Regions from separate parts of the Bacillus sp. LH1 genome, predicted to be linked through region 2. Evidence: riboswitches for the same ligand, from Rfam matches in the RefSeq annotation. Region 2 holds a riboswitch; the other holds the start of a gene.
What was found. A riboswitch is a leader RNA that binds a small molecule or an ion and turns the genes downstream of it on or off. The one in region 2 is predicted to bind thiamine pyrophosphate.

Region 1: linked by a shared signal. The riboswitch ahead of ACX9TM_RS02270 (MTH1187 family thiamine-binding protein) and the one ahead of tenA (thiaminase II) in region 2 are both predicted to bind thiamine pyrophosphate.

The regions. Positions count from the first base shown of each region.
Region 1 is NZ_CM175007.1:435,644-451,557, reverse strand. It holds gene ACX9TM_RS02340 (alkaline phosphatase family protein) at 1-856, shown strand, start outside; gene ACX9TM_RS02335 (MFS transporter) at 965-2,248, shown strand; gene ACX9TM_RS02330 (helix-turn-helix transcriptional regulator) at 2,318-2,569, opposite strand; gene ACX9TM_RS02325 (MFS transporter) at 2,626-3,858, opposite strand; gene ACX9TM_RS02320 (TetR/AcrR family transcriptional regulator) at 3,925-4,506, opposite strand; gene ACX9TM_RS02315 (hypothetical protein) at 4,587-4,730, opposite strand; gene ACX9TM_RS02310 (hypothetical protein) at 4,856-5,101, opposite strand; gene ACX9TM_RS02305 (thioredoxin family protein) at 5,115-5,429, opposite strand; partial or broken gene ACX9TM_RS02300 (DnaJ family domain-containing protein) at 5,440-5,811, opposite strand; gene ACX9TM_RS02295 (glycosyl hydrolase family 18 protein) at 6,183-8,207, shown strand; partial or broken gene ACX9TM_RS02290 (P-loop NTPase family protein) at 8,651-8,845, opposite strand; gene ACX9TM_RS02285 (ABC transporter ATP-binding protein) at 8,842-9,591, opposite strand; gene ACX9TM_RS02280 (ABC transporter substrate-binding protein) at 9,588-10,586, opposite strand; gene ACX9TM_RS02275 (ABC transporter permease) at 10,583-11,356, opposite strand; gene ACX9TM_RS02270 (MTH1187 family thiamine-binding protein) at 11,328-11,648, opposite strand; TPP riboswitch at 11,750-11,851, opposite strand; gene ACX9TM_RS02265 (non-ribosomal peptide synthetase family protein) at 11,904-15,485, opposite strand; gene ACX9TM_RS02260 (methyl-accepting chemotaxis protein) at 15,622-15,914, opposite strand, start outside.
Region 2 is NZ_CM175007.1:2,534,679-2,550,922, reverse strand. It holds gene ACX9TM_RS13185 (hypothetical protein) at 122-334, shown strand; gene ACX9TM_RS13180 (hypothetical protein) at 663-866, opposite strand; gene ACX9TM_RS13175 (DUF3995 domain-containing protein) at 987-1,403, opposite strand; gene ACX9TM_RS13170 (DUF3959 family protein) at 1,546-2,310, opposite strand; gene ACX9TM_RS13165 (RNaseH domain-containing protein) at 2,517-4,904, opposite strand; gene ACX9TM_RS13160 (hypothetical protein) at 5,216-5,701, opposite strand; gene ACX9TM_RS13155 (heterocycloanthracin/sonorensin family bacteriocin) at 6,195-6,515, opposite strand; gene ACX9TM_RS13150 (DUF3937 domain-containing protein) at 6,877-7,140, opposite strand; gene tenA (thiaminase II) at 7,538-8,227, opposite strand; TPP riboswitch at 8,355-8,460, opposite strand; gene ACX9TM_RS13140 (D-alanine--D-alanine ligase) at 8,534-9,448, opposite strand; gene pdxR (MocR-like pyridoxine biosynthesis transcription factor PdxR) at 9,453-10,901, opposite strand; gene ACX9TM_RS13130 (homoserine dehydrogenase) at 10,991-12,016, opposite strand; gene ACX9TM_RS13125 (esterase/lipase family protein) at 12,104-13,345, opposite strand; gene ACX9TM_RS13120 (DUF3914 domain-containing protein) at 13,625-13,966, shown strand; gene ACX9TM_RS13115 (lipoprotein BA_5634 family protein) at 14,032-14,703, opposite strand; gene ACX9TM_RS13110 (ABC transporter permease) at 14,773-16,244, opposite strand, start outside.

The sequences.
Region 1 (15,914 bases), 2.1 Mb from region 2:
AAATCGTCGTTTCGGCTATATAAGAAATGGTTTATCACAACCAGAGCTGGATGATTTCGTCCTCGCCTCTGCTGTGCATACAATCCAGACGAAAAAGCCTAATATCATGTTCGTACATTTCACCGATCTAGACACACAAAGACACTATCACGGCTTTGAATCTAACGAAACAATAGCTGCTATCCAGAGACACGACGAACGTCTAGGGAAAATTATTCAAGCACTAAAAGAAAGTGACTTATACGAAGAAAGTACAATTATTGCCCTTGGTGATCATAGCGCTTTAAGTGAAAACAAATCCATACAATTAAATGTGCTATTCCATCAAAGAGGACTTATATCTCTTAATAAAAAAAGAAAATTAGTAGACTGGAAAGCCTATTGCCAAAGTTGCGACGGCTCTGCCTATGTATATGTAAAGGACAAAAATGATACGGATACAATTCGGGAGGTACAACTACTCCTTGAAGAGCTACTTCAAAATAAACAAAACGGAATTGAATTTATACTTCATGATGAAGCTGCGAAAGACTGCGGTGCAGACGGTAATTGTTTATTCATGTTAGAAGCACGAGAAGGGTATTATTTCACTGAAAACTATACAGGAGATTTTATAAAAGAAATTACCGAAAAAGATGTTACGCCTAGTAAAAAATATACATTTGGTACGCATGGATACTCTCCAACAAAACCTAACTATGAAACAATTTTTATCGCTGCTGGGAAAGGAATAAAAAGTGGCGTTACCGTCCCGTATATGAGACTTATTGATGAAGGTCCAACTATCGCTAGACTACTCGGTTTACACTTAGGTGAAACAGACGGAGCAATTGTAGAGGATTTACTCCAATTGTAAAGAACAGTGTATATATGTAAAAGTTATGTAAATTTCATCACTGTTTCTCTTTTTATAATTTTTATTTTTGTACACTGTTAGTAAAACAAATTTAAGGGGGAACATTATATGAAAAAAATGTCCAGACAAGAAAAAAGCTGGATATTATACGATTGGGCGAACTCCGTATACTCGCTCGTCATTACAACTGCATTATTTCCAATTTACTTTAAAGCAGCTGCAAAAGAAGCTGGACTATCTGGGGCAACTTCAACAGCATATTGGGGATATGCAAACTCATTCGCAACACTTTTAATTTCTATACTTGCTCCTATTCTTGGCACAGTTGCTGATTATAAAGGATTTAAAAAACGTTTTTTCACATTCTTCTTTGGACTCGGTATCGTATTTACAAGTATGTTAGCAGTCGTTCCAACCTCTCAGTGGTACTTATTGCTAGGGTGCTATATGCTCGCCTTAATCGGCTTTGCTGGAGCAAATATTTTCTATGATGCATTTTTAGTAGACGTCACTTCTGAAGATAGAATGGACCGAATTTCTACAAGAGGATTTGCATTAGGTTATATCGGGAGTACAATTCCTTTTATCGGTTGTATCGCTCTTATTATTCTTTCCCAAAAAGGAACTATTCCCTTATCGGTCGGCATTGCTAGTCAAATTTCCTTTGCAATAACAGCTCTTTGGTGGGGATTATTTACAATTCCAATGCTAAAAAACGTAGAGCAAACACACTATATTGAGCGTCATCCAAGACCTATTAGAATGAGCTTCAAACGTCTTGCTGATACTTTTAAAAATATTAAAGAATATAAAACTGTATTTATGTTTCTAATCGCTTACTTTTTCTATATTGACGGAGTCGACACAATTATTACTATGTCTACCGCTTACGGAACCGATCTCGGTATTAGTGCAACGAATCTATTAATCATATTATTTGTAACACAAATTGTCGCTTGTCCATTTGCTTTACTATACGGAAAATTATCTGAAACATTTACTGGTAAAAAAATGTTATATGTCGGTATCATTATTTATATCATTATTTGCACATATGCTTATTTTTTAAAAACGACACTTGATTTTTGGATTTTAGCAATGTTAGTTGCTACATCTCAAGGTGGTATTCAAGCACTAAGTCGTTCATACTTTGCAAAACTAGTACCTAAAGAATCTGCTAATGAATTCTTCGGATTTTATAATATATTTGGCAAGTTTGCCGCAATTATGGGTCCGGTATTAGTCGGTGTTACAACCCAATTAACAGGAAAAACAAACGCTGGTGTTCTTAGTATTATTGTTCTGTTTATTATCGGAGGATTCTTACTAACTAGAGTTCCAGAAAATAATACATCCGTTACACCACCTAGTCCAAAGACTAAAACGCTATAAGAAAAGATCCTCTTCTCATAAGAAGAGGATCTTTTTTATTTTTAAAGGTGCGACTTATAATGAACGACTCTACTGCTTGTACAAAAATAATTTATCAACAGTTGTTCCTAATACTTCAGCTAAACGGAATGCTAACGCTAAACTTGGATCATATTTATTATTCTCAATTGCATTTATCGTTTGTCTAGAAACCTTACATTTATCAGCTAATGCGCCTTGTGAAATATTATTTTCAGTGCGTAATTCATAGATTTGATTTTTCACACCATTGCTCCTAACCTGTAAAATCGTTTTTACAACATCAGTATATAATTGGCTCATATAGTTGTCAAAAGTTCCTCAAAGAAAAAGGGAGCAATATTGCTCCCTTACAATAGTTATTTCGAAGCTAACGAATTTGTTAGTGCCTCTTTATTAGCAACATCTTCTTTTTTTATTTGCATACGTAGAACTGGCCCTATCGCTAATAAAATAAGTGCCATTGCTATACAAAACACAGTAACTAGTGAAGTTAGTTCCTTTAATCCTCCAGCTAGTGAAGTTCCAATTAGCATTGCCCCCATAAACAGTGGTAAAATCGTCCCATTTACTCTTCCAACCATATTTTCTGGTACAAGTTGAATCATAAGCGTACCGACAACAATATTAACACAAGCTAAACAAATACCTGTTCCAAACCTCATGAAACTAGTAATCCAAAATGATGTAGATAGCCCTTCTACTAAAAATGACATTGCTAATATGCCCATACCGAATACAAACATTTTTTTCGGATTCACTTTTGAAGCGAAAATTGCAGCAACAATACCACCAATTAACATACCTATTCCATCAGCTGCAGCTAAATATTGAACTGCTTCCTTTTCCATTCCAAGGCGTTCTATTACAAGAAACACCTCTAATGGAGTTGTTAATCCAACAGCTAAGCCTATAATGGTGAAAGTGATCGTAATCATACGTAAATTTTTCGTATGAAGAACATACTTCCAACCTTCTTTTATATCATTTTTTAATGAATCTCTCGCCACTTGCTCTTTTTCAACCCATTTTGGTAAAAATGAAAGGGCGATAGCAGATAACAAAAATAAAATGATTAAGCTATATAGTGACGTAAATAAACCAAGTTGTGTATACACAAGCGATCCTACCACTGGTCCAAAAATTAGAAATAATGACTGTAATGTTTGGTTAAATGCAATCGCATTTGCTACCTGTTCTTCTTTTACATAGCGCTTAAATATACGCGAAGATGAGGGCTGAGAAAACTGACCTACAATCGCGGAAATGAGTGTTGCAAAAAATATAGCCTGCCAATAATCCAGCTTTAACAACAGGACAATTCCTATAATAGACAGTACACTCAACACATCTCCAGTGACCATTGTTCTTTTCGGATTCCAGCGATCAGCTAGCGCACCACCGATAAACGAGAAAATAAAAATAGGTGCATATTCCATAACTGATAACAAAGAAACAGAAACCGGATCATTATTCGTTCGCTCCATTATAAAATACAAAAGAGCCATATTTCTGATCCAAATTGCAAATTGTTGTAAAATATCAGACGCCATAACGAGCATAAATGCTCGGTTTTTAAATAAAGCGTTCATTTTCATTCCCCTTTCACAAACCGACCGTTCAGTCTAATTTATTTTGTAAGAAAAGCAACTGACCTATTATTCAGCTGCCATTCCTTTTAACAATACATCTATTGCCTTTTTATAAATACGCTTCAACTCTTTATAATCTAGCTCGTAGTAAAGTACTCCAAGCCCTGATAATAATCCATTCACAATATACATAAGATCACGAGTATTATCTTCACGGAACTCTCCAGACTGTATACCTGCTTCAATTAATTTCTCAAACATAACATATGATTCTCTAGTTAAAGCTAATAGTTCCTCCAAAATCTCTTTACTTACAACTTGACTCATAGAGAATTCCTCTATGGCATTTGAAATTGGTTGCTGTATGTCCTCTACATGATATTCCGCGAGACCATATAGTTTTTCAGTACTAGTGCTATACAACTTCTCTTTTTCATTCCATTTTTCAAGCCAATCATACGTATGCTGTTTCACTACAAATAAAAATAATTCTTCTTTACTTTTAAAGTGATAATAAATACTTCCTTTACTTCGCTCTGTAATTTCACAAATCTCTTCCATAGATGTAGCTGCGTAGCCCTTCTGTGAAAATAGACTTTCTGCTTTGTATGCAATTTCTTTCTTTATCTCTTCTGCGCTTCTTCTCATATTCACACCTCTTTAAACCGACCGTTCAGTCTAATAATAACAAATCAAAAACCTCTATCGCAAGAGGCTATATTCCTTATTTAAGAAAACGTACTTTCAAACCAAGTTCGAATCATATGTATTGTTCCAAATTTAAATGCTAATTTAACAAGAAATACGCCTCCCGCAGCTAATAAAAATAACACTACTTTCCCCTTATTTTTCACTTTCGGTTCCCTTTTCATTTCCATTCCCCTTAGTATGTTAAAAATATTAATCAAACGTTTGTTTAACTGTGTTTATGTATATGTAAGCCGACTAATCAAACGTTTGTTTAAAAAGAAATACGCCTATATAAGGCGCATTTTCATCAATCCCCACCGCCACCGCAGCTTCCTCCGCTATCTCCCCCAAAAGAGCCTCCACAATCATGTGAACCGCCATCATGCGAGCTATCATTATCCGATCCAGCAAAGAAAAATAATGGTGATGAGCTGTTAGATGAATTATGTATGTTATTTTGTTTCGCCAAGTTCACCTTCTTTTTGTTCGATCGAACTGCTGTTACGATTATTCCAACTACAACAAATAATAGTATGACAATAATAAATCCCATATAAAAGCCTCCCCTATTCCTCGAATAATTGAATGATTCTCTCTAGATTTTCAAGTGAAATGAAGCGTGATTCACGAAGAATTTCTTTTCCATTATGAAATAATAAAATTGTTGGCCCTGTAAATACTCCATATCGCCCCGCAATCTCTTGCATGTCTTGTAGTAATATCTCTATTTTCTCTACGTAATCATAATTCTCTAATACGCAATTTACTTTTCTTAGCATAACATCACAAACACCACAATTTTCCGTTTTAATAAACAGAAGTACCAATTGTTGTTCTTCGATATAGGTCGCTAATTCTTCTATCGTTTTAAATGTAGTCATCTTATCCCTCTTAGCGTAATTTACGAAATAATTTGCCTTGATACATACGAAAAGCTGAACTATCTTTAATCTTTCTCTTTTCCATTACCTGCTGAAAACGAAGAGTTTTTGCTGTAAACTCTTCTCGTAATTTCTTTCTCTCTTCTTCATCATAACAGCAAGCAATTAGATCCTCTATTTTTAATATATCTTTTTGTAGTTCCATTTCTGGTGGAATCATTCCCGCATTTTTTTAAATTTTATAACTCATTCTAAGTTCTGGAGGTACCATTGAAAGATCTTCTAATTGTAGTGGTTTTCCTTTTCCCGGAAGATAATCAAGATCACCATTCCGTATTGCTTGTCGAATTTTTTCTTCAGCAATGTTCAAAAACACATCCACACTATTCCCTCCTTTACATATTTTTACTATTATTTTACATGATATTTCCTGATCTTTCTACGTCTTTAATAATTGGCTCCATACAATTTTTTCTCAAATTTATTTATAATGAGCTTTTTCTTCCCATACCAATCTTTAGTTTTCATATATAGTTTGTATTCAAGCCTTTTTGTATTGAGAAAGTCTTTTTCAACTTAATAAAGCGTTTACACTAAATCTTACATTTGTTACGATTTAATCACCCCCAGCTCCCTTGTATAGACTTCGTGATGTCTGATCATTTTATCTAGATGTTTCATACGTCTAGATTCATTTTGGTTTATTGGCGTATGCCTTTAAATATATCTTTTATTTTGAAAGGAGAAATGGCTATGAGGTCTCAAAAATTCACACTGCTATTACTATCTCTACTACTTTTCTTACCTCTTTTTCTCACAAATTTTATTACTCCAAATCTCGCATTAGCAGATTCACCAAAGCAAAGTCAAAAAATTGTTGGGTACTTTCCTTCGTGGGGCGTTTACGGACGTAATTATCAAGTTGCTGACATTGATGCATCAAAGCTTACTCACCTTAACTATGCTTTCGCGGATATTTGTTGGAATGGAAAACATGGAAACCCTTCTACTCATCCTGATAATCCAAATAAACAAACGTGGAACTGTAAAGAATCTGGTGTACCATTGCAAAATAAAGAGGTTCCTAATGGTACTCTCGTACTCGGTGAACCATGGGCTGATGTTACCAAATCGTATCCTGGCTCAGGGACAACTTGGGAAGATTGCGATAAATATGCCCGTTGCGGAAATTTCGGGGAACTAAAACGATTAAAAGCTAAATATCCTCACTTAAAAACAATTATTTCCGTTGGTGGCTGGACTTGGTCTAACCGCTTTTCTGATATGGCCGCTGATGAAAAAACAAGAAAAGTATTTGCTGAATCTACAGTAGCTTTTCTTCGCGCATATGGGTTTGATGGCGTAGATTTAGACTGGGAATATCCGGGCGTTGAAACGATTCCTGGTGGTAGTTATCGTCCTGAAGATAAACAAAATTTCACTCTCCTTCTTCAAGATGTCCGAAATGCTTTGAATAAAGCAGGTGCTGAAGATGGCAAACAATATTTACTAACAATCGCTTCAGGCGCAAGCCAACGCTACGCTGATCATACAGAGCTAAAGAAAATTTCTCAAATACTCGATTGGATTAATATTATGACATATGATTTCCACGGCGGATGGGAAGCTACTTCTAATCATAATGCAGCTCTATATAAGGATCCAAATGACCCAGCAGCAAATACGAATTTTTACGTAGATGGTGCTATAAATGTTTATACAAATGAAGGTGTTCCAGTCGATAAACTAGTATTAGGCGTACCCTTTTACGGACGTGGCTGGAAAAGTTGTGGCAAAGAAAATAACGGACAATATCAACCTTGCAAACCAGGTAGTGATGGGAAACTTGCTTCTAAAGGTACTTGGGATGATTATTCTACCGGTGACACAGGTGTGTATGATTACGGTGATTTAGCAGCCAATTACGTTAATAAAAATGGTTTTGTACGCTACTGGAATGACACAGCTAAAGTACCTTATTTATATAATGCAACTACAGGCACATTTATTAGCTACGATGACAATGAATCTATGAAATACAAAACAGACTATATAAAGACGAAAGGTTTAAGTGGAGCAATGTTTTGGGAACTAAGCGGAGATTGCCGTACAAGTCCAAAATATAGTTGCAGTGGTCCAAAATTACTTGATACGCTAGTAAAAGAATTACTTGGTGGACCTATTAGTCAAAAAGATACTGAGCCACCAACGAATGTTAAAAACGTTGTAGTTACGAATAAAAATTCAAACTCAGTTCAATTAAACTGGACTGCATCTACTGATAACGTAGGAGTTATGGAATATGAAATTACTGCTGGAGAAGAGAAATGGAGTACAACAACAAATAGCATTACAATTAAAAACTTAAAACCTAATACGGAATACACATTTTCAATAATTGCCAAAGATGCTGCTGGAAATAAATCACAACCTACCGCTCTTACTGTCAAAACGGATGAAGCTAATACGACACCTCCTGATGGAAATGGTACTGCTACATTTTCAGTCACTTCGAATTGGGGCAGCGGTTATAACTTCTCGATTATAATCAAAAATAATGGAACGACTCCTATTAAAAATTGGAAATTAGAATTTGATTATAGCGGTAATTTAACACAAGTTTGGGATTCTAAAATTAGTAGTAAAACAAATAATCATTATGTAATTACGAACGCAGGATGGAATGGTGAAATTCCTCCTGGTGGATCTATTACAATTGGCGGTGCAGGAACAGGTAATCCTGCCGAACTTTTAAATACCGTCATTAGCGAAAACTAGACGTAATATCCATTAATTAATTCACTAAAGTTTGAATTTAGGTTTGAGCAATACCTCCTAAATTCAAACTTTTAATTTTACGAAAAATCAAAAATATCATAATAACCTATTATAATTATATTTAATTTCTAATATGAAGTTTATATGAAGTTCATTTGAATTTTACATGAATTTCCTTTAATTTCTATTGTCTTCCTATAATATCCATATTATCCTTTACATAAAGGAATTATTTTCATTCCATTTTGAACTATCTATATATATAAAGAAAGATAGTCACCTGTTAGGGAAAGGCTTTCGTATTATAAATATAACAAAAGAAAAAGCACGCTTATAAGCGCACCATAAGAGTGCTTCTTCATACAATTCTCATGTAAGAGTTCTCGAAAATCATGTTAATCACAAAGAAAAGGCATTAGCTCCTAAAAGCTAATGCCTTTTCTTTATTCATATTGTTCAGTATTCCAATCTTCTATATTCCATACTTTTGTTATCCACGATTCATAGAAAGAAGGTTCATGTGAGACAATTAAAACCGTTCCTTTGTATTGTTGTAACGCTTCCTGTAAAGCCATCTTAGTTTCTACATCCAAATGATTAGTCGGTTCGTCTAAAATTAAAACATCAGCTTTTTCTATTTTTTCATATAAGGAGCTAACACACTTAAAATCTCTTCTTTATCCTTTTTTAATTCGAGTGATGTTAACATATCCATCGTTCTCGGCCTAGGTAATTTCACTTGTACCTCGCCAACTATTGACGCTGGTCTTTGAGATAAAATAAATACGCGATCTGAAAGCAAGATTGCCTCATCTAAGTCATGTGTCACCATAACGATTGTTTGCTTTTCTTGATGCCAAGAGTTTAAAAGCCAGCTATGTACTTCCATTTTTGTAAATGCATCTAATTTACCAAAAGGCTCATCCAGCAGCATAATTGGCTTTTCACATAAATATGTGCGCAGAAAACTAATTCTTTGACGCATACCACCAGATAATTCATCTGGATAATGGTCTGCATATTCATCTAGTTGGAACTGCTTTAATGCTTCCATTCCTTCTGTCAGCCTTTGTTTTTTCGGCTTTCCTTCAATTTCTAACGGAAGAACGATATTTTGCAAAGCTGATCGCCACGGTAGTAATAAATCTTGTTGTGGCATATAACTAACAACATCTTGCTCTTGTACTTGCTTATCGTTATACGTTACGTTCCCGCTTGTTGGTTTTTCAACATTTGCAATCATGTTTAATAATGTGCTTTTCCCGCAACCACTTGGTCCTACAAAGGAAACAAACTCTCCCTCTTGTATAGAGGCACTAATATTCTCTAATACATTCTTTCCGTCAAAAGATTTCACTATATTTTTTATTTGTAATCCGCTCATTTTTCACTTGGAAGGAATTCATTTGTAAAAGCATCTTTTACATCGATTTTCTTTTTAATAACTTTGTTGTCATATAAGAAATTCATGTAATTCGTCCAAATTTCTTCCTTCTGTACTCCCCATGCTTTAGCATCATCTTGATACTTCGTACTTAACCATTTTTGGCTTTCTTGAACTAAATCTTTATTTACATCTGGAACAGCTTTAATTAAAATATCAGCAGCCTCTTTCGGTTCCTTAATTGCAAAATTATAACCTTCTGTCGTTGCACTCATAAACTTTTTCACAAAGTCTTTATCTTGCTTCGTATGTTTTTCACTCGTAATAATAACAGGACTATAGAAATCAAGCGCTGGATCTAAGTCCTTCACCATAATCGTATTTAACTCTTTTCCTTGGCGCTTCGCTTCAATACCATCCCAACCGTAATAAATCCATTCGAAATCTGCATCACGACCGATTGATTTAAAGAAATCTGTTTGTCCTAAGATGATTTTTTCAACTTTATTAAAATCAGCTTGATGTTTATCCATAATCGTCTTTAATGTCGCTTCTTCCGCTGGTCCTCCCCAGCCGCCGTAACGTTTACCTTCAAAATCTTTCGGTGACGTCATATTATCTTTCTTAAGCGATGCAAACGCTGAAGTGTTATGCTGAATAATCGCTCCTACAGATACAACAGGAATTCCTTCCACACGAGCTAACGTTACATTTTCTTGTGCGCTTATTGCGAAGTCTGCTTTTCCTGATGCTATCATTTGCTCTGCTGTTACATTGTCACCTGGTTGAATAATTTCTACATCTAATCCTTGCTTTTTGTAATAATCTTTCGTTTGCGCTACATACAAGCCAGTATGATTCGTATTTGGAAACCAATCTAATACTACTTTTACTTTTTGATCTTTACTTGCACTTTCTTCTTTCTTCGCCGGATTACATCCAGCCACACCTACCGCTACTAAGGCAGCTAACATAACTTTCAAACCTTTTTTCATTTTCTGCCGTCCTTTCTATATATCCATGGTGCTGTTATTCTTGCCATAAACTCTACGATAAAATACAGGCATAATGTCACCATAACGATGATTGCTGCAACACCAAATACTCGGGCAGTCAAAAAGGATTTTGTAGCCCTCGTAAGCATAACGCCTAATCCTTCACTTGCACCGAGCCATTCTCCGATAATTGCCCCCATTACGCTATATGTAACTGCAATTTTTAAACCTGAGAAAAAGTATGGAAGCACTGCTGGAAATTTTACTTTCTGGTAAACTTGCCATTTTGTCGCCTTCATTGTTTGTAACAGTTTCAACATGTTTTTATCTACTGTTTGAAAACCTTCTAAAATACTAAGCGCAATTGGGAAGAAACAAACGAGTATTACGACCATTACTTTCGGCAACATCCCATATCCAAACCAAATAATAAATAGCGGTGCAAGTACAACAATTGGAATTGTTTGCGAAATAACGAGCAATGGATTTATTAAAATACGAAATAACGGTATAACGTCCATAATAATTGCGATGCTCGTCCCCAATAAAATTGCAAAGAATAGTCCAATTATAACTTCCTGCAGTGTTTGCATCGTATTTGGTAATAGTAAATCTTTCATCCCAATTAATTCTTGAACAATGGCAGAAGGCTTTGGTAAAATCCACGGTTCGATTTTAAATAATGAAACAGATCCTTCCCATATCGCAATGAGAAGGATAAGCCAAATAGTTGTAATAAGTTTAGATTGCTTCTGGTTTTGCATATTCATCACGGTACTTCCAAACCTTTTCATCTATCGTTACACCAGTGCTTGGACGATAATGGATTTTAATAGAAGTAATCACTTCTTCTGCTCCAGCATCGACGCAAGCTTGTTGCGCACGTTTAACGACATCAAGAAGTACATCTAATTCTCCTTCCAAAGTTGTTTCCATTGCCCCTACTTCATAACGAACTCCCGATTGTTGCACAACTTCAATTGCTTTATCGACAACAGAATATACATCTTTCGTTTTTGCTTGTGGTACTACTGAAAATGACATTGTAACTTGTTGTGACATAATAAAATCCCCCTTATAAAAATAAATTTCAAAAATAAGAAAAGGCTTTCCTACTGCGTAGGAAAGCCTTGTATGCAAGTTATTACAGAATAACATATGCTACATCACTTTAAGTAACTCCCTACGCTGGCATTATCCAGATCAGGTTGAGGGTCGATGTTTACTTACATCCTCTCAGCCAATTGGCTCCCCGGTCCTTAATTCGTTTTCATTGTAGCATGATTTATTTTATTGAACAAACAAAAGCATGCATAATCATTTCATTATTTTTGGAAAATAACCAACTTTTTCACCATGAGCTAATAACTGCTGAATAAATTCTTTATTAATTGCTGGTACTATCAATTCTTTTTTCTTAATCCATTTATTCGTTCTACGCGTACCCATTACAATTTCAGATTGCTGCGCTCCATCTCCTGCAACTTGAGAAGCAATTAACTCTGCTATTACTTCATTTCCCTTCGCTAATGCAAGTCCGGTATTTACATATTCTGAAAGTGGAACCATTTCAAGATTGTATCCACACTCTCCAATTAGCTGTATAAATTGTTCAAACTCAATTTGATGTGGATGACAAATATGTAACGTCTCTCCTATAATTTGCGCATCTTGCAAATACGATACAATTGATTTACTAGCAAAATCAATTGGTGTGAAATCAACTTTCCACTTCACATTTGGTGCTTTCCCAATTAATAGCATTGTTTTAATAAGACGATAAAATGCGTTTCCTTCAATATTTTGTTGGAACGAACCTGTTTCTGAATGACATGCTAAATTACCTGCACGATAAATATTTCCACGCAAACCATTTTTCATTGCTTCACGAACAATGTTTTCCGCTTGTAGTTTACTATTTGAATATACATTCTCTAAGTCTACACTGTAATTAAAATCACCAGTTTTCATGTATGTATCCCATTGATCTACCGCTAATTCTAACGGGATACCAATTGTAGAAATAAAATGGAATGTAGCACCTTTCTCCGCTAATGTTAGCATACGGCTAGTTCCTTGGACATTTATATTTTCAAATTGTTTTACATCTCCAAAATGTCTTACATCTGCACCGCAATGAATTATCGTATCCATCTTAGAACTGATGAACATAAATTCTTCTTCGCTCATCCCAAGATACTCTTCTCCAAGATCACCAGCTACGGCCTGTATACGCTGTAACCATTCTTCACATATATCATTAAAGTAGCCTGTTAATGTATCTATAATTCTTTGCTGCACATCTTTAGTTGGTCTTACTAAACAATAAATAGTAGCAGATGTATCTCTCAACAATTCATATAATATGTGTGATCCTAAATAACCAGTAGCTCCTGTTAAAAAGACATTTGAAATCTGGTTTTCTTCCAAAACGTTTGCATACGTGATAGTATCTGGTTCGTGAATCACTTTATATTCACGAAATACTTCTTCTTTCTCTACTTTTACTTCTCGCTCAATTCGAGCTAATCCATATATCGTTCTTTCTTTAAAGAAATCTTGAATTGTTAAATGTGAGAAATCTTCTTTTAACAATGTTAAGACTCGTAATACTTTTAATGAATGTCCACCAATTGTAAAGAAATCATCATGCACTCCAACTTTTGAAATTCCTAATACTTCCGCCCAGGCGTTCGCTATTTGTTTTTCTGCTTTATTAGAAGGTGCAACATATTCTTGTAGCCGAACCGGTTCATACTTTTCTTCTAACTGAGCTAACTTCTTAACATCAATCTTTTTATTAGGTGTAAGTGGTAATTCATTAATATAAATTAGTTTAGATGGCACCATATAATCTGGTAATTGCTCTTGTAACTGATAAACTAATTCTGGTATTTCTTTTTTATTTAAAGTTGTATAGAACGCGATTAAATATTGGCTACCTTCCTTACTCTTCTTAGCAAAAACAGCATTTTCTTTTATATTATGATTTTGAGAAATTTTACTTTGGATTTCGCCTAGTTCAATACGATGTCCTCTAATTTTTACTTGATCATCTTTCCGATGTAAAAACTCTATATTTCCATCCTCTAGCAACTTAACGATATCACCTGTTTTATATATATTAACTATAGGATTAAAAGGGTTCGGAATAAAAGCTTCAATTGTTTTATTAGGCTTATTAAAATACCCTTTTGCTAATCCCACTGAATCTATATATAATTCACCAGGTACACCAATTGGACAAAGATTCATATTCTCATCCAAAATCATAACTTGATAATTAGCACATGGTTTACCAATGGGAATACTCGCAACATCCTCATTTAACTGACTAGGTATTTTATAGGTTGTCGTCACTACAGTACATTCTGTCGGTCCGTATACATTATGAATTTCAACATTTGTACCTATTCTTTCTCTCCACAATTTAATAACCTCTACAGGCAACATTTCACCGCCAATCGCAATTCTTTTTAGGGAAGCTAGCTTATATATATCTTCTTCTGCTAAATAAGTTGCTACTTGTCGAACAAAAATTGTTGCTAATGCCAAGATTGAAGTTGCTTTCACTTTATAGATTGCATTTGCAAATGCTTCTACAGACAATCGCTCTTCCTCTAATAGTACATATAAGTTTCCTCCACAGAATAAAGAAGCAAATGACTCCCATACAGAAGCATCGAAACTAAATGAAGGAAATTGGGCAAATACATCCTCTTCTGTCAATTCATATTGCTTTTTCATCCAAGTATACAGATTAACAACGCCTCTATGAGCTAACATCGTTCCCTTTGGATTCCCTGTTGAACCAGATGTATAAATCATATAAGCTACATCATCATAATGAATAGACAACTTTACATCTGTATCTTCATAAGTTTCACTATCATACATTGAAACTGTTTGAACCCCATCACATGTTATAGGCGTCTCTTTCATCAATATAACTTTCGCTTGGCTATCTTGAATAATGTACTGTATTCTACTTTCCGGATAATCTGGATCAATCGGAACATACGCTGCACCAGCTTTTAATATAGCTACCATACTTACTACTGTGTCTATGCTACGTTTCATAAATATTCCAACATAGTCTCCTAATTGGACGCCGTTTTTAATTAACATATGAGCTATTTGATTACTTTTTTTATTTAGCTCCTCATAAGTTAAAGTACCTTCCCTTGAAGATAAAGCTATACGATTTGGAAATTGAGTAACAGTATTATAGAACATATCGACGATACTTTTCTCAGGATATACTGCTGTCGTATCATTCACTTGACTATAAAGTGCCATCTCGGCCTCTGTAATAACATTAAAATTATTTATATGATTATTATTATTTTGTGATTTATTAATTAAAACACCTTGTATTTGTTGTGCATAACGAGTAATTGTTGTCTCTTTCCAATTAACACTATTAAATATTATTTCTACACTTTGCATATTTTTACTAAATACAAATTGTAATGTATTCGTGTCTTTTAGCTCATAATATGTTTCACCAATAATAATAGGTGACATTTCATATAACGTATTACCGTTTTGAAACTCTTCTATTTCTTCCTCATTCATTTCTTTAATTTGCTCCAGTTGCTCTTCAATTTGTAAATTTAAACTTTCATAGGAGAGAAAATTAGAAACTTCAATAGTAATCGGAAATAAACTTCCTCTTACATGATAAAGCACGACAATATGTTTTTCTTTAGAAATATGATATAACCACGTTGCAGTCGCTCCTATTAAATCTACAATGTGAGTCAAATTTGAAAACAGTTCCGTTTTCCTTTTTATCCTAAGTTCTGTTCCTTGCACATCTTTAGGTATTTTAATACTTCCTTCTACTTTTCCTAAAAATTCTTTTACCATCTCACTATAAGAAATTGCTAATTTCATATTTATGTAAATTCCTCTCTTAAATATAATAAAGGTGTGAAAATTCACACCTTTTTTATCCCTTATTAAAGGGCAGATTCGTTCAATTCATAATCAGTAGCGGAGATACCCCCTTGATTAGAATTGAACTTTCTCCTTATTCGCTTTTAAACTCACCAATAAGCTCTTGTAATTCCTGAGAGAGCCAACTTAAAGAAGTCGCTAATTCTGCAATATCTTGTACTGATATTTCTTGCTCTTTCATGCTTTCTTCAACATTACTACTGCTGTTGGCATAAGTATTTGCAATATGTGATAATTCATTTACGACTTGAACGATATTCTGGCTATTTTGTAAAATATCACTCGAATTACCCGAAACAGCTTTTACTTGATCTGTAACAGATTGCGCTGATTTGGAGATTTTTTCGAAGAAATCTCCACTACTTT
Region 2 (16,244 bases):
GCAATCTGGATTTTCAACAAAAGCTCTCCTTATATTTTTGAATTGCTAAATATTTTTACTTTGAAAATCCTTGTATCTAAATGTATAATTATATAAAAACAAAAATATAGGAGCTATATTTATGGATAAAGTACTTACAAATTATAAACATTACTTAAAAAATTGGAGATTTATATTTATTTGCATACTACCTGCTATTGCCTTATTCGTTACTTTCGATGTCATCTTTGAACTACTGTTTCATCAAAATTTCTACTTATCTAACTTAATTTCTGCTATCATATTATTTTTAATATTTATTAACGTTAAAGATAAATTTAAAATTAAAGGCTAAAAAACACTATTTCAAAATAGCCCTTTATTATTGCATCCTACTATAAAATAAGGCTCATAGTAGATTTTCATAAAAAATAAGAGCACCCTGCAATTAGCTGCTCTTATGTGATTAGAGGTTTTTTCTGAGTATTAAGTAGGACACGAAGATCTTGTCCTACTACATAATATATGCTTGTACTTATTATTTCGTGCATGTATTAAGCACCATGTTCAGGTACTTAATATATGCACAGTCATTGCTAAAAAATCTACTCAAAATTTCACTGCACAATTTCATATTTATAAATTAAAAAACATCCTCAATGGATGTTTTTTATCTAAAGATTTTAAGCTTCCATAAACTTAGCCGGTACACCAATTTTTTCAACTACAGAAGATATATTAGTAGGATTAATCATTACATTTTCAATACATACTAATTTATTTTCTAATATCCCATTCTCTGTAGTAATAAGTTCTTCAAACCGATCTAAAGTCATTGAGAATTTATGTTCACTTCCACCATTCATACTAACTTTTACATACTTCATAGTGTCACCGCCTTTCATAATAATTTACATTTCGACAAGAAGGCGCTTACATCCTTTTTATTTACTCTTAGATTTCTCACGTTTATATATATTTTGAGAACGGAAACTACTATTATTCACTCACAAAATTATTGCTAATAAGAAAGATAAAGATAAAAATGCACAAAGTGGAATATATAAACCGGTATCCATTCTTGCAAAGTGCGTATCTTTTTGTCGTTTAAAGATACCAAAATAGTTAAATTCACCAATTACTCTAATAGAAAAGACGATCATACAAATCCAGGAACCGACTTGAATAATAACATTAGGAACTGCAAAATGAACAATATTTGCTTGTTGCAACAAAATTATTGCTGCCATACTTAATAATAATGCAATGACCAATGTCATTCCGGCACGAGGTGTAAACGCCTTTTCCCCTGCTTTAGTTGGAATAACACTATTTGTCCCCCAATTACCTCCGAAAGCCCAATATACATGTGAAAAACTAACTAAGAATAATATACAAGCAGATATATATGTAATGATAAGCATTTTATCCTCCCCTTATTTCATTTTGGTTCCCACCTATAAAATATGCTGTTCCCCCACATTAGCAACCTTCATTTCATTACATAAAAAAACCGTAATGATTTATCAATATTAAGATAAGTCATTACGGGGTTATTAAACCTCATTATGCATTATACCTATTTCTTCGGCGTTCCATCCTTGTTTGACCTTGAACTGCATTTTCTTTGTATGGATCTATTTGCTCTGTCATTTCATATGTTGCAACTGGTTCTTCGTACTTATACTCATGGATCTTTTCTGGCATTTTACTTTTAGATTCTTTCCCACCAAACTTAAATAGTTTCATCTTTAATTTCGGCAATCTTGGAAGTCGAATCTTAATTGATAATCTTTTGCGTTTCTTTTTTGGTCCAAGTAGATTTATATTTTCTTGATTATCTTTCTCTTTGCGGTGAATGAACATCGCAAGTAATCCTCCTAATACAAGTCCTCCAATTAATAGTAATATATATACATAATGGCTTGTCATTAAACTCGTTATGCGTTCAAGTATGACTAACGACTGTACTTCTTTTATATCCCATAGTAAAGCGGCCCATAATGAGAATAAGCCCAAAGTAAGTCCATATGTACGAAAACGGAATAAACATGGAATTAACGCGACACATGCAGCAATTTTCGCATTTGCTATGATTGAACTTGTTGAAATATCTTGATGCCAAATAACTAACAGTAGTGTTATAAATGGCGCATACGCTATCCAACTGCATATACGTGAATACATCTTTTTAGCAAAATAACTACCGAAACTAGTAAAAAATAAAAGCCCTCCAATATATATAGATTGTTCTAGAGGGATTTGCTTTGTAAGTCCTGCAATTGGAAAGAGGCCGCTCAATAGCATTAAGAGCACATCTAATTTCTTCACAATTCCCCATTCCTTTCAATTTTTTTCAATTAATAAAAATCTTTTTCCATATGAAATAGTTTTTGTATTTCTAAAAAACATATTAATCCTGTCTGCACATAAAGTAAATATGTAAACGAAAAGATACTTGACAAAGGATATCCTTATTTACATAAAAAAATGACAAATCCTAATCGATATAACGAGCAGGATTTGTTTACTAGTATTTAAAGTAGAGTAATTGAATCTTTCTTTTCTACCTTTACTACATCTACATCCAATTCATCATCAAATTCTTTAAACTCTCTTGCATCTATGTCAGTAATATAAGTCTTCATTACCTTTTCCATATGTACGGAATATGTCATGTGTACATTCTTTTTCGAAAGCATACTAGAATTACAGCACATGTAATGTATCATTTTAGCGATATAATCCCTTTCTACAGGTTTTACACCCAATGGTAAAATTTCAAGTATATATCGTTGAAAAATCCCACTACAATTAAGTGAATATTCACCAGTGCTATAATACATCCCTTTTTGATCTGCATATAAGCCAATGCTATCTAGAGCATCATCAGATTCTATTACACCGTAACTTGGTACATCAAAACCTGTATTTATTCTAATAATATTTAAATTTGGAACCTTTAACACCTCTGGAACAATATCAGGTAAAATATCTATATTAATTTCTTTATTTTGTAACTCTTTTATCCAATATTTTCTCAAATTTGCATCTACAATGAAGTAAACTTGTTCATTTTGGTCTTTTGCATATTGTACAATTTCCATTAATGTTTCGAAAACATATTGTTTAAAAAGAGCCCCCATATCATTTCTCTTTGATGGTTGTGGTAAAAATGCATTATGTTTATTTATATTTAATAATACGTAATCAATCGTTTGCCACTCTGTACTCCCATATAATTTATATAAAATTTCTTTTCCTTTTATTTTTGAAAAAATAGGTAAGAAATCGAATTTCGATATTCGTTCAATTGATAAACTAACATATGTACAAGGTAAATTTATCTTATTCCAACTACGCCTCAAAAATCCTTTTTGTTCTAATAGACTAAAAATACTATTTACAATTGTTTTACGAGATACATTTTGTCCTATAAATAAATTAATAAATGTTGAAATACGGTTTGTTCGTGCAAATCCCTCTCTAATGATTTGTTTTGGATCAATTTTTTCGCGTCCATCACAATTCTTCATCGCGATTAATGCTAATGTCGCATCACTGCGCTTACCCGCGGTAGTATAGACAGCTTTCTTAACATCATCTACAAGATTTGTTTTATATTTTTGGCAATATTGCATTTTATATGGATTTTGTAACACCTTTTCAATATTGTATCTCACAATCTTTAATAACACTGGAAAATCTGTATTCAATACATACGAATTTTCACCAACTTTAGTCAAAACAATTTCGCTATCAAGTAATGCTTGTTCTATTTCCAGCGCTATATTTTCAGACCAAACTTCTAATGTTAATGTCTCTAATCCTTTTGGTGCAAATAAAGGAAATAATTCATTTTTGTTATTTGTTGCTACCTTTTTACATTCTGGAAGTATTGTGAAATAAGAGAATTTACGCTGAAATTCTTTAAATAAATACTCTCTTTCCTTTACTGTTATACCCGGTTCTATTTTAGTACCTTGAACTTTATAAATTCTCTCATTGTATGGAAATAACACCCTTTTATTTTCTCCTACAATATAATCTTTCGGATATTGGAGAATATGGTCTAAATCCACCTCTCCCCCTATTTGAAAATCATCTTTTAAATTTCTAAATATCTTAATCCATTTCATGCCGGTTGTAGCTTGTTGTATTTTTAGTTTTACAAACCGTATTTTTTTATTATTTGACGCAAACTCTGAGGTAGAAATCAATATCATGCCTCGTTTTCGTCTTAAAAGTAAAGGAATATCTGGATGATTATATTCTTGATAAAATCTCCGAATCCCTATTGAAATATTTAATAATGGAGCGTTCTCACCACCGCGGGTTATGCATTCGAATCGATATACATAGGAGAAAAAATCTTGTGTTTTTTCATCTTTTATCGGCCCTGACATCGCCTCACAAATATTTTGTGATCTAAGAGGGGAAAAATAGATTTCTTCTGCATTTGTATTTTCTAAATATATAGGACGCTCACAAAAAATATGTGAGATTAAAGCGGGCACCCACTTAGAATACGTTTCATTATCATGTAGTACTGGCAAATGAGAAATCAAATCGGATTGCCATTCATATTTTGGTGGTTCTACTAATCTATTTGGTTTCCAATCATGAATAATCTCATACCAACTTTGAAAAATATAATCGAGCTGCTCTGGTCTAATAGGTTCTTTCGATACAATCCATGGTGTATTTTCATTTAATACGTACGGGTTATGCTGAATAAACAATATATCCGAAAACATATCATACAATCTTTCATTCAAACGTTTCAACTTACTCGTTAATAAAAATGTCTTATAATGTATCTCTACGATGTCCAGCCATTCAATAGGAAAGTATATAAATGATACCTTTTCATTTAAAAGGGGTTCTACTATATTTTCAAATGTTAGCAGCCTTAATTTTTTCATAAAATGATTGCTTCCTTTCTTCAGTTGTCTTGATTATCAAAAAGCTAGAACAATAGTTACTTAATCTAATCCATTTAAACCAAGTATTTAAAAAAAACGTAAAAACTGTTTATCTACATAAATTATTATCAAACCGACTCTTTTAAAAATTCAAAGTAATTATCATGTATAACACCTCTATTATATTTGAATTTCAATACATTCGAATTATACATTATACTTAATGCATTGTACTTATCATTTACAATATCTTTACAAAAAAACCAAAAAAGAACACCTTAATTCGGTGCCCTTTTTACAAATATCAACCTTTATGTAATTGAACATATAGATAACAGTAATCCCCCAAATGAAATTGCTCCTAGTAAACCTACTACAACTCCTGTTAAACAAATACAATCAGCAAGACAAATAGAAGACTGCGATAATGGAACAAATGACCTACTTGTACTCGAACCATATTGTTTTATTTTCTCATAATTCACATCTAACATTAGATGTAAACATGTTACACCATCCTCAATAGTATGTAGAGGTTCTTTTTCTAATCGCTCCAATAATTTACTATCAAAAGCAACTGATAGAGGATACTGCTTATCTAATTTCATATTTTGATAAATTAGTTGCAAACGAGATAATATATTGTTTTTCTTCTTTTCAGATGTTACTGTACATTTCATTTTATTAAATTCATTTAATAACAGTGTCAATTCATCTCTTTTTCCGTATAAATCTTTAGCTATTTTTCTCTTTAGTTTATACGAATGGATAATAGATTTTAGTTCAATCATATTCATACACTTCCTAATTACATATTATTTACCCGATTATTGTATAGATAAACAGTACTTTTTAATCTTATTTAAATTACACTCAAGCATCTTCATTTACTATCGATTAACATTACATTAACCTTACAAAGTTGTAATAAATTCATTAGCTAGAAGAAATCAATCCCTAAACCAGACAGATATTTGATGATAAAACCATAAGAAAAAAGCAATGATTAGATTTTAAATCTAGTCATTGCTTTATCCATCACCTGTTAATTACATCTATATATCTTATTGTTACTCTTTCACTTGAATGACTGAATATATCCATTAATAATGGCTATATTCTTTGTCGGCAAGTACATATATAAAACTAATGTTTTTTAATTGATAAAGTGAAGCTTTAATCAGCTCTCACCAATCGGGCTTTTATGGACAGTCCGCCACCTAACTTCTCTTTGCTCTCTCTGAATTTTAAGGAAGATTTTATTGCCCGCAAATAATGGGATAAATGTAATTAATATTCATACGTTACAATAGTACCGGTAGTATCAGTAAAACCATCAAAACAGTTAGAGCAACCACCACAGCCGCCACAACCTCCGCAACTTCCGCAACCAAAACAACCGAAGCAACCAATACAACGGAATCCACCACAACGAAATCCGCCACAACGACCTCCACCACAACCGCCACAACGACCACAACCGCCACAGCGACGAGCAGCATCTTCAATATAGTAATATGGATATTGGTTTTGCTGGTCCCAATAGACAATATTTCCAGATCGGTAATCATTAAGACTTAGCGCTTGTAGTTCTTGTTGAAACTGATTCATTTTCATAACCTCCGTTTATAAAATACAACCTCATCGATGCTTCCCTATGTTTCTGTTCGTTACATCTAAGTAGGAATAGCGCTACAAACTAAGTTCAATACGTACACCAACAAAGTATGACTTATCACTAAATGATGCACCTTGTTCATATACCTATTTTTGCTATGGGCTCATTTTTATAAAGTGAAACTTTAATCAGTGGGGTTTTGTTCATCCCCTACCTAACTTCTTTGCTTCCGCTGAATTTTGAGGTGGGGGGCTTACTGCCTGGCAAATAGCGGGATAAATAAAAATTAAAAAATATGAATTCTATTTCTCCAGCAAAACTCTCTATGAAATTCCTAATAGAAAAAAGACACACTTAGATTGATGCGTCTTTTTGTGATGCCTCTTTTGTGAAATCATATAAAGCAATTGCGCCTAAAAGAACAAGTATACCTTGAGGAACATCTAGCAAAATAGTTTTCCAAATTTCTGGAATTACCCATTTAATATCTGCTGCTGTTTCAAGATATGTTTGGAAATAGCTGATTGTAAAATTAATTATCCCTAAAAATACAAACAACGATAAACCAAATCGAATTAATTTCTTATTTGTAAACATATAACACCTCTCAAAATTCATTGGATATTCCTGCTTTTGCTTCTTTATATTTTTATATCTTTATATCTAATTTTAACACATAAAGAACTCAAAAAAATACGATATGCATATTTGCATATCGTATTAACAACACTCCATGATAATTTAGGAATTCCTGCGAAGAAAAAACAACTCCGTTACAGCTAATAGCTCGGGTTTCTTTTCTTATTTAACTTCATACCACCAACATTTACGTTCTTTAATTGTAAAATAAATGTGACAGAAGTTTATCCAGTTAATGCGTAGACAAGTAAATGAGCTAAATTATCGATATTCTATTTCGCCATATCCGTAGCACTAATAACTTTACGCAAATTTGACAAGAAAAAATATATAGATAGGTATGATCCAGACCTATCTATAACATTACTTCTATTCTTTATCCAATTACGTCTTTTACGTCTGTATCCACTGGCCACTTTTCTAATGTATAAGCCATTTCCCAAAATGAATATTCATATTGACTGCTAATAATAAAATGCTGTTTCATACGTTTGCGGTCTGCCTCTGTTACTTTTTCAGCGATAGTATCTAAACGTGTAATTTGTTCTTCAACTAGCGTACGGAACCAATCAGATCCATAAGCAGAAATCCATTCGTTATAAATTGGCTCTTCCGGCTGGCACTCTTTTAAGCGTTCGCCAATTTCATAATACAACCAATAGCAAGGTAAAATTGCTGCAATGATATCTCCTAAATGCCCTTCATACGCAGCACGATACATATGTGAAGTATACGCATATGCAGTTGGCGCAGGAATAAAATTATCTTTTTCTTCTTTCGTTATCCCTAGTTTTTTAGCAAAATTCTCATGTAAAGATAACTCTGCTTCATATGTATTTTGAGCATGATGTGCCATACGAGCTGTCGTCTCTAATTCAAGAGCTTTTGCAGCTCCTAAAGTTTGTACTCTAGCAAAATGACTCAAATAATACGAATCTTGAAGCACATAATAACGAAAACTAGCTAAATCTAACGTTCCTTCACCAAGTTTTTTTACAAAAGGATGGTTAAAACTCGCTTCCCAAATTGAATCTACTTCTTTACGTAATGATTGTGAAAAAGTCATTTAAATCCCTCCAATAATGTATAAAATATAAGTATTTATCCACAATTATTAAAGCTGTAAAATAAAAAAACTTTCTTTACAGGCGTAAAGAAAGTGAAATTGACAGTATTTATTTACTCATTAAATAGCAACGTCTTTCCCACTTCCCTACGCTGGCATTAACCAGATCAGGTACTAAGAGTCTCAAAATCACATTTGATCTCAGCCTATAAAAGGCCCCCCTAGTGGATGAATATTTTGTTTTTATAATGTATTCATCATAGCATACTTCGTGAAACTGTCAAAAGAATTCGTTATATAATCTCCTTAAAACCCTTCTTCATTTCTAACTTTTAATGATGTTTCAATAATCATATCTAATAGTTTGCTATAACTAATCCCCGCTGCTTCTGCACTTTTTGGCAATAAACTTGATTGTGTCATCCCTGGTAATGTATTAATTTCCATTACATATGGAATTCCGTCCTTCACCATCATATCAACTCTTGCATAAACACTACATTTTAATGCTTTATAACAAGTCAGTGAAGCTTTATTTACACGTTCCTTAATTTCTGCTGGAAGTTCGATAACTTCCTCAACCGTACTAGTATCATCATATTTTGCATTGTAATCAAAGAACTCGGCTGCATGTCGAATTGAAACTATAGGTAACTGTTTTCCATCCAGAATAGAACATGTAATTTCATCACCTTTTATATACTTCTCAATTACTACTTCAGAATCCCATTCGAATACAGTTTCTAGCATTGAGATCAGTTCATTTTTATTGTAAACGATTTTCACCCCGACACTCGATCCGCCAGAGTTTGGTTTTACCACTAATGGAAATCCTAACTTATCTAACTCATCAAGATTTAGATCCTCCATTTTTGTAAGTTCAATCCAATCTGGTGTTTCTACACCTTCATAACGTAAAATCTTTTTCGAAATATTTTTATCCATACATATACTGCTAGATAACATATTACTTCCGCTATAAGGAATCCCTAAACTCTCCAGTGTTCCTTGAACTGTCCCATCTTCTCCGTATTTTCCGTGTAATGCGAGCAATGCAAAGTCAATGTCTTTCGCTTTTTCAATTAAATCCATTTTTTCGTTTAATGTAATTGGAACTATTTCATACTTATTTTTATCTAAATGAGCAATCATTTCATTCCCCGTCATAATTGAAACTTGTTTTTCAGACGATACCCCGCCCATAATAACACCGATTTTCATTTTCTCAACTCCAAATTTCATTTTTTAATGTATCACCAATTATTTTAATTCCACGAACTATTTCTTCTTCTTTCAAGCGCGAAAACCCTAATCGGAAAGTGTTTGCTCCTTCTCCATCAGAGTAAAAAACATCTCCAGGTGAAAACGTAACGCCTTTCTCATAACACTTTTGTAAAAGTGTGCGGGCATTCATATGCTCTTCTAGCTCTATAAATAAATGCAGCCCACCATCTCCAGTCATTCTTTTAAAAGGAATGTACTGGTTACATGCCCCGACAGCTAACTCATATTTTTTCTTATAAACAGATCTTGCCTTTTTTAAATATTTTTCAAAATATCCCTCATGTAAATATTGAAACAGAACAGCTTGATCTAGCGTAGATGTGTGAATCGTTCTTGCTCTTTTTACGCTTTCTAAATAATGAATCAGCTCTTTATCTGCAATAATCCAGCCTACACGTAAACCAGGGAAAAGTACCTTTGAAAAGCTACTAATATAAATCACATTATTGCCAGCTCCCGCAAAAGTTAATAATGGAGCTAAATGTGAACCTGAATAACGTAATTCTTCATTAAATCCGTCCTCTATAATAGGAACGTTGTATTTTGAGAATAACCTCATCAATTCCGTTCTTTTCTCTGAACTCGTAACAATACCGGTTGGATTATGATAAGAAGGAATTAAATAAGCAAACTCAAAATCTTTTTCACGCAAACTTTTTTCAACTGCATTCGTATCAATACCATCCTCATGCATATCAATCCCATGAACTTCAAGTCCATGTAAACGGAAAAGCTTAAGTGCAGCATGGTGAGTTGGATTCTCACAAATGACACGACCGGATTTTTTTGATAAAGAAGAGAGTACAATATCCAATCCTTCTGTAAATCCATTTGTAATTAGAATATCTTTATTCGAAATGTCTACACCTTTCATTTCCATGTAATGAAGTAAATAATTCATTAACGGTCTATATCCCTTTGCATATCCGTAGTTCAATACGATGTCCCCTTCAATGGACATACGAGTAAGAAAAGCTCTTTTGAAATTTTCAACATCAAATAGCTTCTCATCCGGGGCTATACTATTAAAAACAATCATTCCCTTTTCCCAACGAACACCATGTTTCATTAAATCTAATTCGTCCGCTAATGCGGTCACTGTATTAAGTTTATTTTTCCAATCTATTTTAACAGACGAAGTGTTAGATATATCCACCTTGGCAACAAAGTTCCCTTTTCCTTTAACTGCATAAATGAGTCCTTCTTGCTCTAAATCTGCATAAGCAGCGAGTACAGTGTTTCTACTCACACTTAGTAATTCACTTAGTTCCCTTGTTGATGGGATTTTTTGATCCCCGAGCAAATGCCCTTTCATAATCATTTTCTTCAAATAATCTTTCAATTGAATATAAACGGGACGTTCTTTAACAACTTTAAAATCCTTAAACAATTTCTTACCCCCTGCAATCATTTTTGCATATTTATTTCATTCTCAAAAGGTCCACGGCATATGTATTTTTTATAAAGGGCGGTACGGTCTTACAAATCTTTTCGATATAAGTTTATTACATCTTTTAAAGCTGCAGCTGCAGCGCCTCTTGGATTAGAAGCCCCACCAATTGTAGTAACTTGTCCCATCGTATCTGTAAAGAACGTAATTCCTTTTTCGGTTCCATTTACTTTTGCTAATGGATGATCTTTTTCTATTTGGCACGGTTCAACATTTAAATTCACATTGCCTCCCTCATCCTTATATATTGATGCTATTAATTTAATAATTTTATGTTGTTCCTTAGCATTTCGAATTTGCTGTTTTGTAACGTGCTCGATTCCTTTTATATGTATATCAGTAAGTGTTTTCTCTGTTTCCATTAAGCTGTTTGTCAAAAGTAACAATTTACACGCACTATCTGAACCACTTATATCTAATATAGGGTTTGTCTCAGCAATTCCTTTATTTTGTGCTTCTTTCAATGCTTCTTCAAACGTCATATCTTCCTCATACATTTTCGTAAGAATATAATTAGTTGTTCCATTTAATATTCCTTCTATTTTTTCAATACTGCAACCGGCTAAACTAAATTGTCCGATATCTAGTGTCGGTAGTGCAGCGGCTGTTGCACCGCTATATCGAATTCGTATATTTGCGCCTTTTGCTGCTTCATTTATTTCTCTCCAATTTGTAACGAGCGCACCTTTAGAAATTGCTACTATATCCATCTGTTTTTCAATCGCTTGTTTCATATATTGTTTCCCTGGATTTCCATCTTTAAGATTTGTAACTGTTGATTCTACCAATACAGTACCACTTATGCTAGTTGTTGCACGTTCCTTCGGATGATACTCTAAATATTTTTCAATTGCAGCGGTACCGCCACCATACATCAATAAATGATGAAGAGATAAGCCTTCTTCATTATGTATTGCGATATTTCTCCCTAATACGCCGCTTACAACTAATTGAATCCCATATGTTTCATATATATATGAATATTTTTCATTTAATAATTTTATAAACTCTCTACCTACTGTTCCGTATCCCGATAATACAACTTGAATTTTCATAATATCCCCCCATATTTTTCTACCAAATCCCTCTTTCAATATAATATAAAGCGCTCTCGAATTCCATCGAGAGCGCTTTATTATTACCTATTTCGGTAAACGTGATAGCTTTTCAGCAATTGTTCTATAAAACTCTTGAATGCTAGAAAAACCTAACGAGTCTGAAACACTTAACCCTACCATGTCGAGATGGTCCCAATTCGCTTTCGTTTCGATATGATTCCATTTTCCAATCTGTAATGACTCATTATTATTTACAGTAACATTAGAAGATGGTGCAATCATAGAATTTGTATTTACTACACCATCATTTTGCCACCAAGAAGTATCAACTAGCGGACGGTTTTCTTCATATCTCGCATAAGAACCTAAGAAAAATGCATTTCCCATTAACACTTTATTCATCGTTATATGAGGCAAATGTAAACCTGTTATAGGTGCTGCTTGTGATGCATGTCCACTATATGATAAATAATACACATCTGGTTGCGTCTTTACCCAATTATTTAACTCCTTTGCACCATCTGTACTTAAATCCCATTGACTTATATCTTTTGTATTTTTCCAAAGTGAACTATTTAGAATACGATTACTATATTGGAAAAAGGACTCTCCAGCATTCTTCTTTATACCCCATTGATCCAATTTAAAATCATATAATGATAAATTATTGTTTCCCCCAAAGCTTGCAGTTGTAATGAGTAAATCTTTAACGAACGGCAGTAGAAGACTACCATCCGCAAGTGTTGTACCGTTGTGAGGGGTTGCTAATGTTGTAACACTATGAACATATGATTTTCCGCCTTCAAATAGTGGTGATATTTTGGTGTCTGGGTGATTTTTCACATAATTCTTTTCTTCAAAACTACCTTCTTTTAATAGCTGTACTAATGTTCTAATCGTTTGTCCACCCATGCTATGTCCAACTAAATGAACTTTATTTGTTTCACTCCAATTCGGCGCAAAACCACTATAAGTTCTGCCAAAACGATTATGTCCATGTTTCTCAGCATGGACTGCACCATAGTCTACTGTCCCACCGCTAATTTGTGCATACAATTCACATGCACGATCCCAGTTACTAGAAACAGGTCCAACAGCTGCGGTATGTACCGTATAACCATTTCGTTTCAAATCTTCCTGTATATCATGAACACCACCCCAATATTTTACGCCAAGCATTTCTTCTCTACCCCATCCAGCAAATCCATTCACCAATATGATAGGATAATTATTTTGTTGCCTCTCTTCAGCGTATGATATTTTCGCTGCGAATGAACATACGGTCACTAATGCAAAAAAACATATTTTTAAAAATAACTTCCCCATACTTTCTCCCCCCTAATAAAACGTTTACATTTTTCTTTTTAACTAATTAACAGAATAATTTAACAACTTAAACATAATGTAAAGTATTTTATATACTTTGTATATATAGAAAACATATACAAATGTTGATAAATATTAATTCAAGTAAATATTTACTTTTTACAATATAACTTGTAAATCTATTTATTTAGATTTATAATTAGATATAGTTTCCTCATGTTAAAAAGATTTAAAAACCATAAGAAAACTAATCTCATTGCTTGAAAAGGAGGAAAAATCATGCAAATCGGATCAAATATTCATACATTGTCTCAACCTACTAAAATAACTCCATCTCATCTTGAGCATAATACTATCTCTTCTACTAAACTTGAAAGTAAGAAAATAAATGATCCTATCAAGTTTGATATTCGTTTATCTGAAAAAGAAATGAAACAGCCTGAGCATAAATTTAATGAATTAGATTTATGGAAGATGCTAAAAGATAAAGGTGTTCCTTTATGGATTATACTTGAAATGCTACAAAAGGCTCGTAAAGAAAAAGAAGCCCAAAATAATTCAGTTCAAAATTCAAATGGGATTGAGGAAACGAGTGAGACTCGATTAAATGAAGTAATGTAAGTTATTTAAACGGTATTAAAAAGAGCTCGAGGTTGATAAAGTATCCATCAACCTCGAGCTCTTTTTTAAGATTTTTCTCCAATCGTTACAAACTGAATTGATACCTCATCTCTATAACCTTCAATTAACTTTCTTACTTTTACTTTTTCATTAATCAACGTATTATCTGTCGATATTTTAGGGTTTTCATCACCTAATGACTTTTTAAAGTGTAGAAGTTGCATATTCGTTTCATTTGCTTTTATTTCTTTATACACACTATTTTTCGCCACAACGATATACCATAGTGCTCCATAGTCACGTTTATTGCCAAGCCAAGCATCACTACCATATGTAACAGGTATCTTGTTTCCTTCTATTTCAATACTTTTTATATTCTTTTCTTCTTCATTTATAAATAATAGGGAACTTTCTTTTGGAAAATTCGGCAACGTATCTAACGTTTTAGAAAGGGATGCTTGATCACGTTTACGAAAAAGCTTTGCATTCATCATCGCTTGTGCAGTAGATTCATTTATTATCAGAACCCTTTTTTGGTCAAATCTACCTGTTTTCACTGCAAAAGCTTCCTGTTCTTTCGTGTTTTCCTTATAACGATTCATAATTGCTCCAGTATGATTCTCATCTCCAATGATTAACACACCGTTAGCTGGAAATCTGTTTTCGTTTTTAGAGCATGCACTTACACTTAATAACAATAATATACTTAATATGAAAATAGATAATTGTTTTTTCATCACAGTTCCTTCCATAACTTCAAATTGTTTTTTTACATGCTTTTCTGCAATCTTACTTGCTGATTTTCTCTATTGTTCCATTGTCTTATGAAGCTTTTGTAAATAACGCCAACGAGTTATAAAGAAATATAAAACTTGTATACATATAAATGAAATTAAAATGACGATAGAGCTATTTAGAATAGAAAAATCGACTAATTGTTGTAATGCCATATAAGCGACTACAGTATGTATTACTGCAACGACAATTGGTAAGAAAAACATTAATAATAACTGTCTCGTTACAACTTTCTTTAGCTCCCGTTTACTTAACCCCATTTTCGAAATCATTTTATACTGCTGTTGATCACGATTCAAATCAGTATATAATCGGAAATAAATAAAACTAGCAGCAAATGTGAAGAAAACGATTCCGACTAAAACACTAGCCATAAGTAATAACCCATTCGTTTGTTTTGCACTTAACAACTCTATTGTTAGTGCTCTAAATTCAAAATGTATATCTCTAGGTTCTTGATCAAATATATTATTTAATTGGTTTGAAACCTCTTTCGTTTTTATCCAATCATCTACAACAAATCCGTAAGTACGATATTGAATAATATCTTCATTATCTGGACCACTATTCAGTGGAATTCCATCATATACATGATCTTGAATAGCAATATATATCCCTTTCGTATCATGTGGCAAAACTAAATTATCGACAGTTTTTTTCACATGAAATGTCTTTGTCCAATCGCCTTGAATGACTTCAATATTCTTCTTATAATCACCATTTTTAAATTCTTGTTTTTGTGATACCATTCCAGGAATTAATAACATTTCATCTTCTTTTTCAATCGTTTCTTGTTGATACCCTAGTGCTCTCGCAAGTTCGTTATATTCACTTAATTTCATTACATATACATTACTTTCTGTATATATATATGAAGATGAAGCCATTCGATACGGAATATTAGCATCAGCCAGATGGTTTTTTATAATAGAGAGATGTTTATCCGCTATTTTGTTGTTTTCAGGAGCCATGTATAGTAATGTATACGGATTCGTCATCCTTACTAAATCTTTATTTCCAAGAGCAGCTGTCGTGCCAATTGCTGTAAAAGCAACTGCTGATATAATAGATACTATAAAAAACATTGTTGCATTATCTTTCATACGATAAATTAATTCTGAAAATGTTAGTATATTTGTTCTCTTTAAAAAGAAAGTTTCTCTCCTTTTAGCAAGGTGCAATATATAAACACTACACTGTGTATATAAAAAATACGTTCCTATAATTACTAGGAGCACACCTATTCCAAGCGTAATAAAATTAGTACTTGGTATGAAGCGAAATACTGAAAAATATCCATATCCTATACTAATTAAAGAAAGTAGCGATAATAAAACTGAAGATTTCGGTTCAGGTTTTGGCTTTTCCTCTGCTCGAATAAGTTCCACAAGTTCCGTTACTTTTATCATTTTAAATGTAAATAATGAAACAATTAAAAACAAGAAAAGAAATGTGATAACTGTTAATAATACAGCCCGCACTG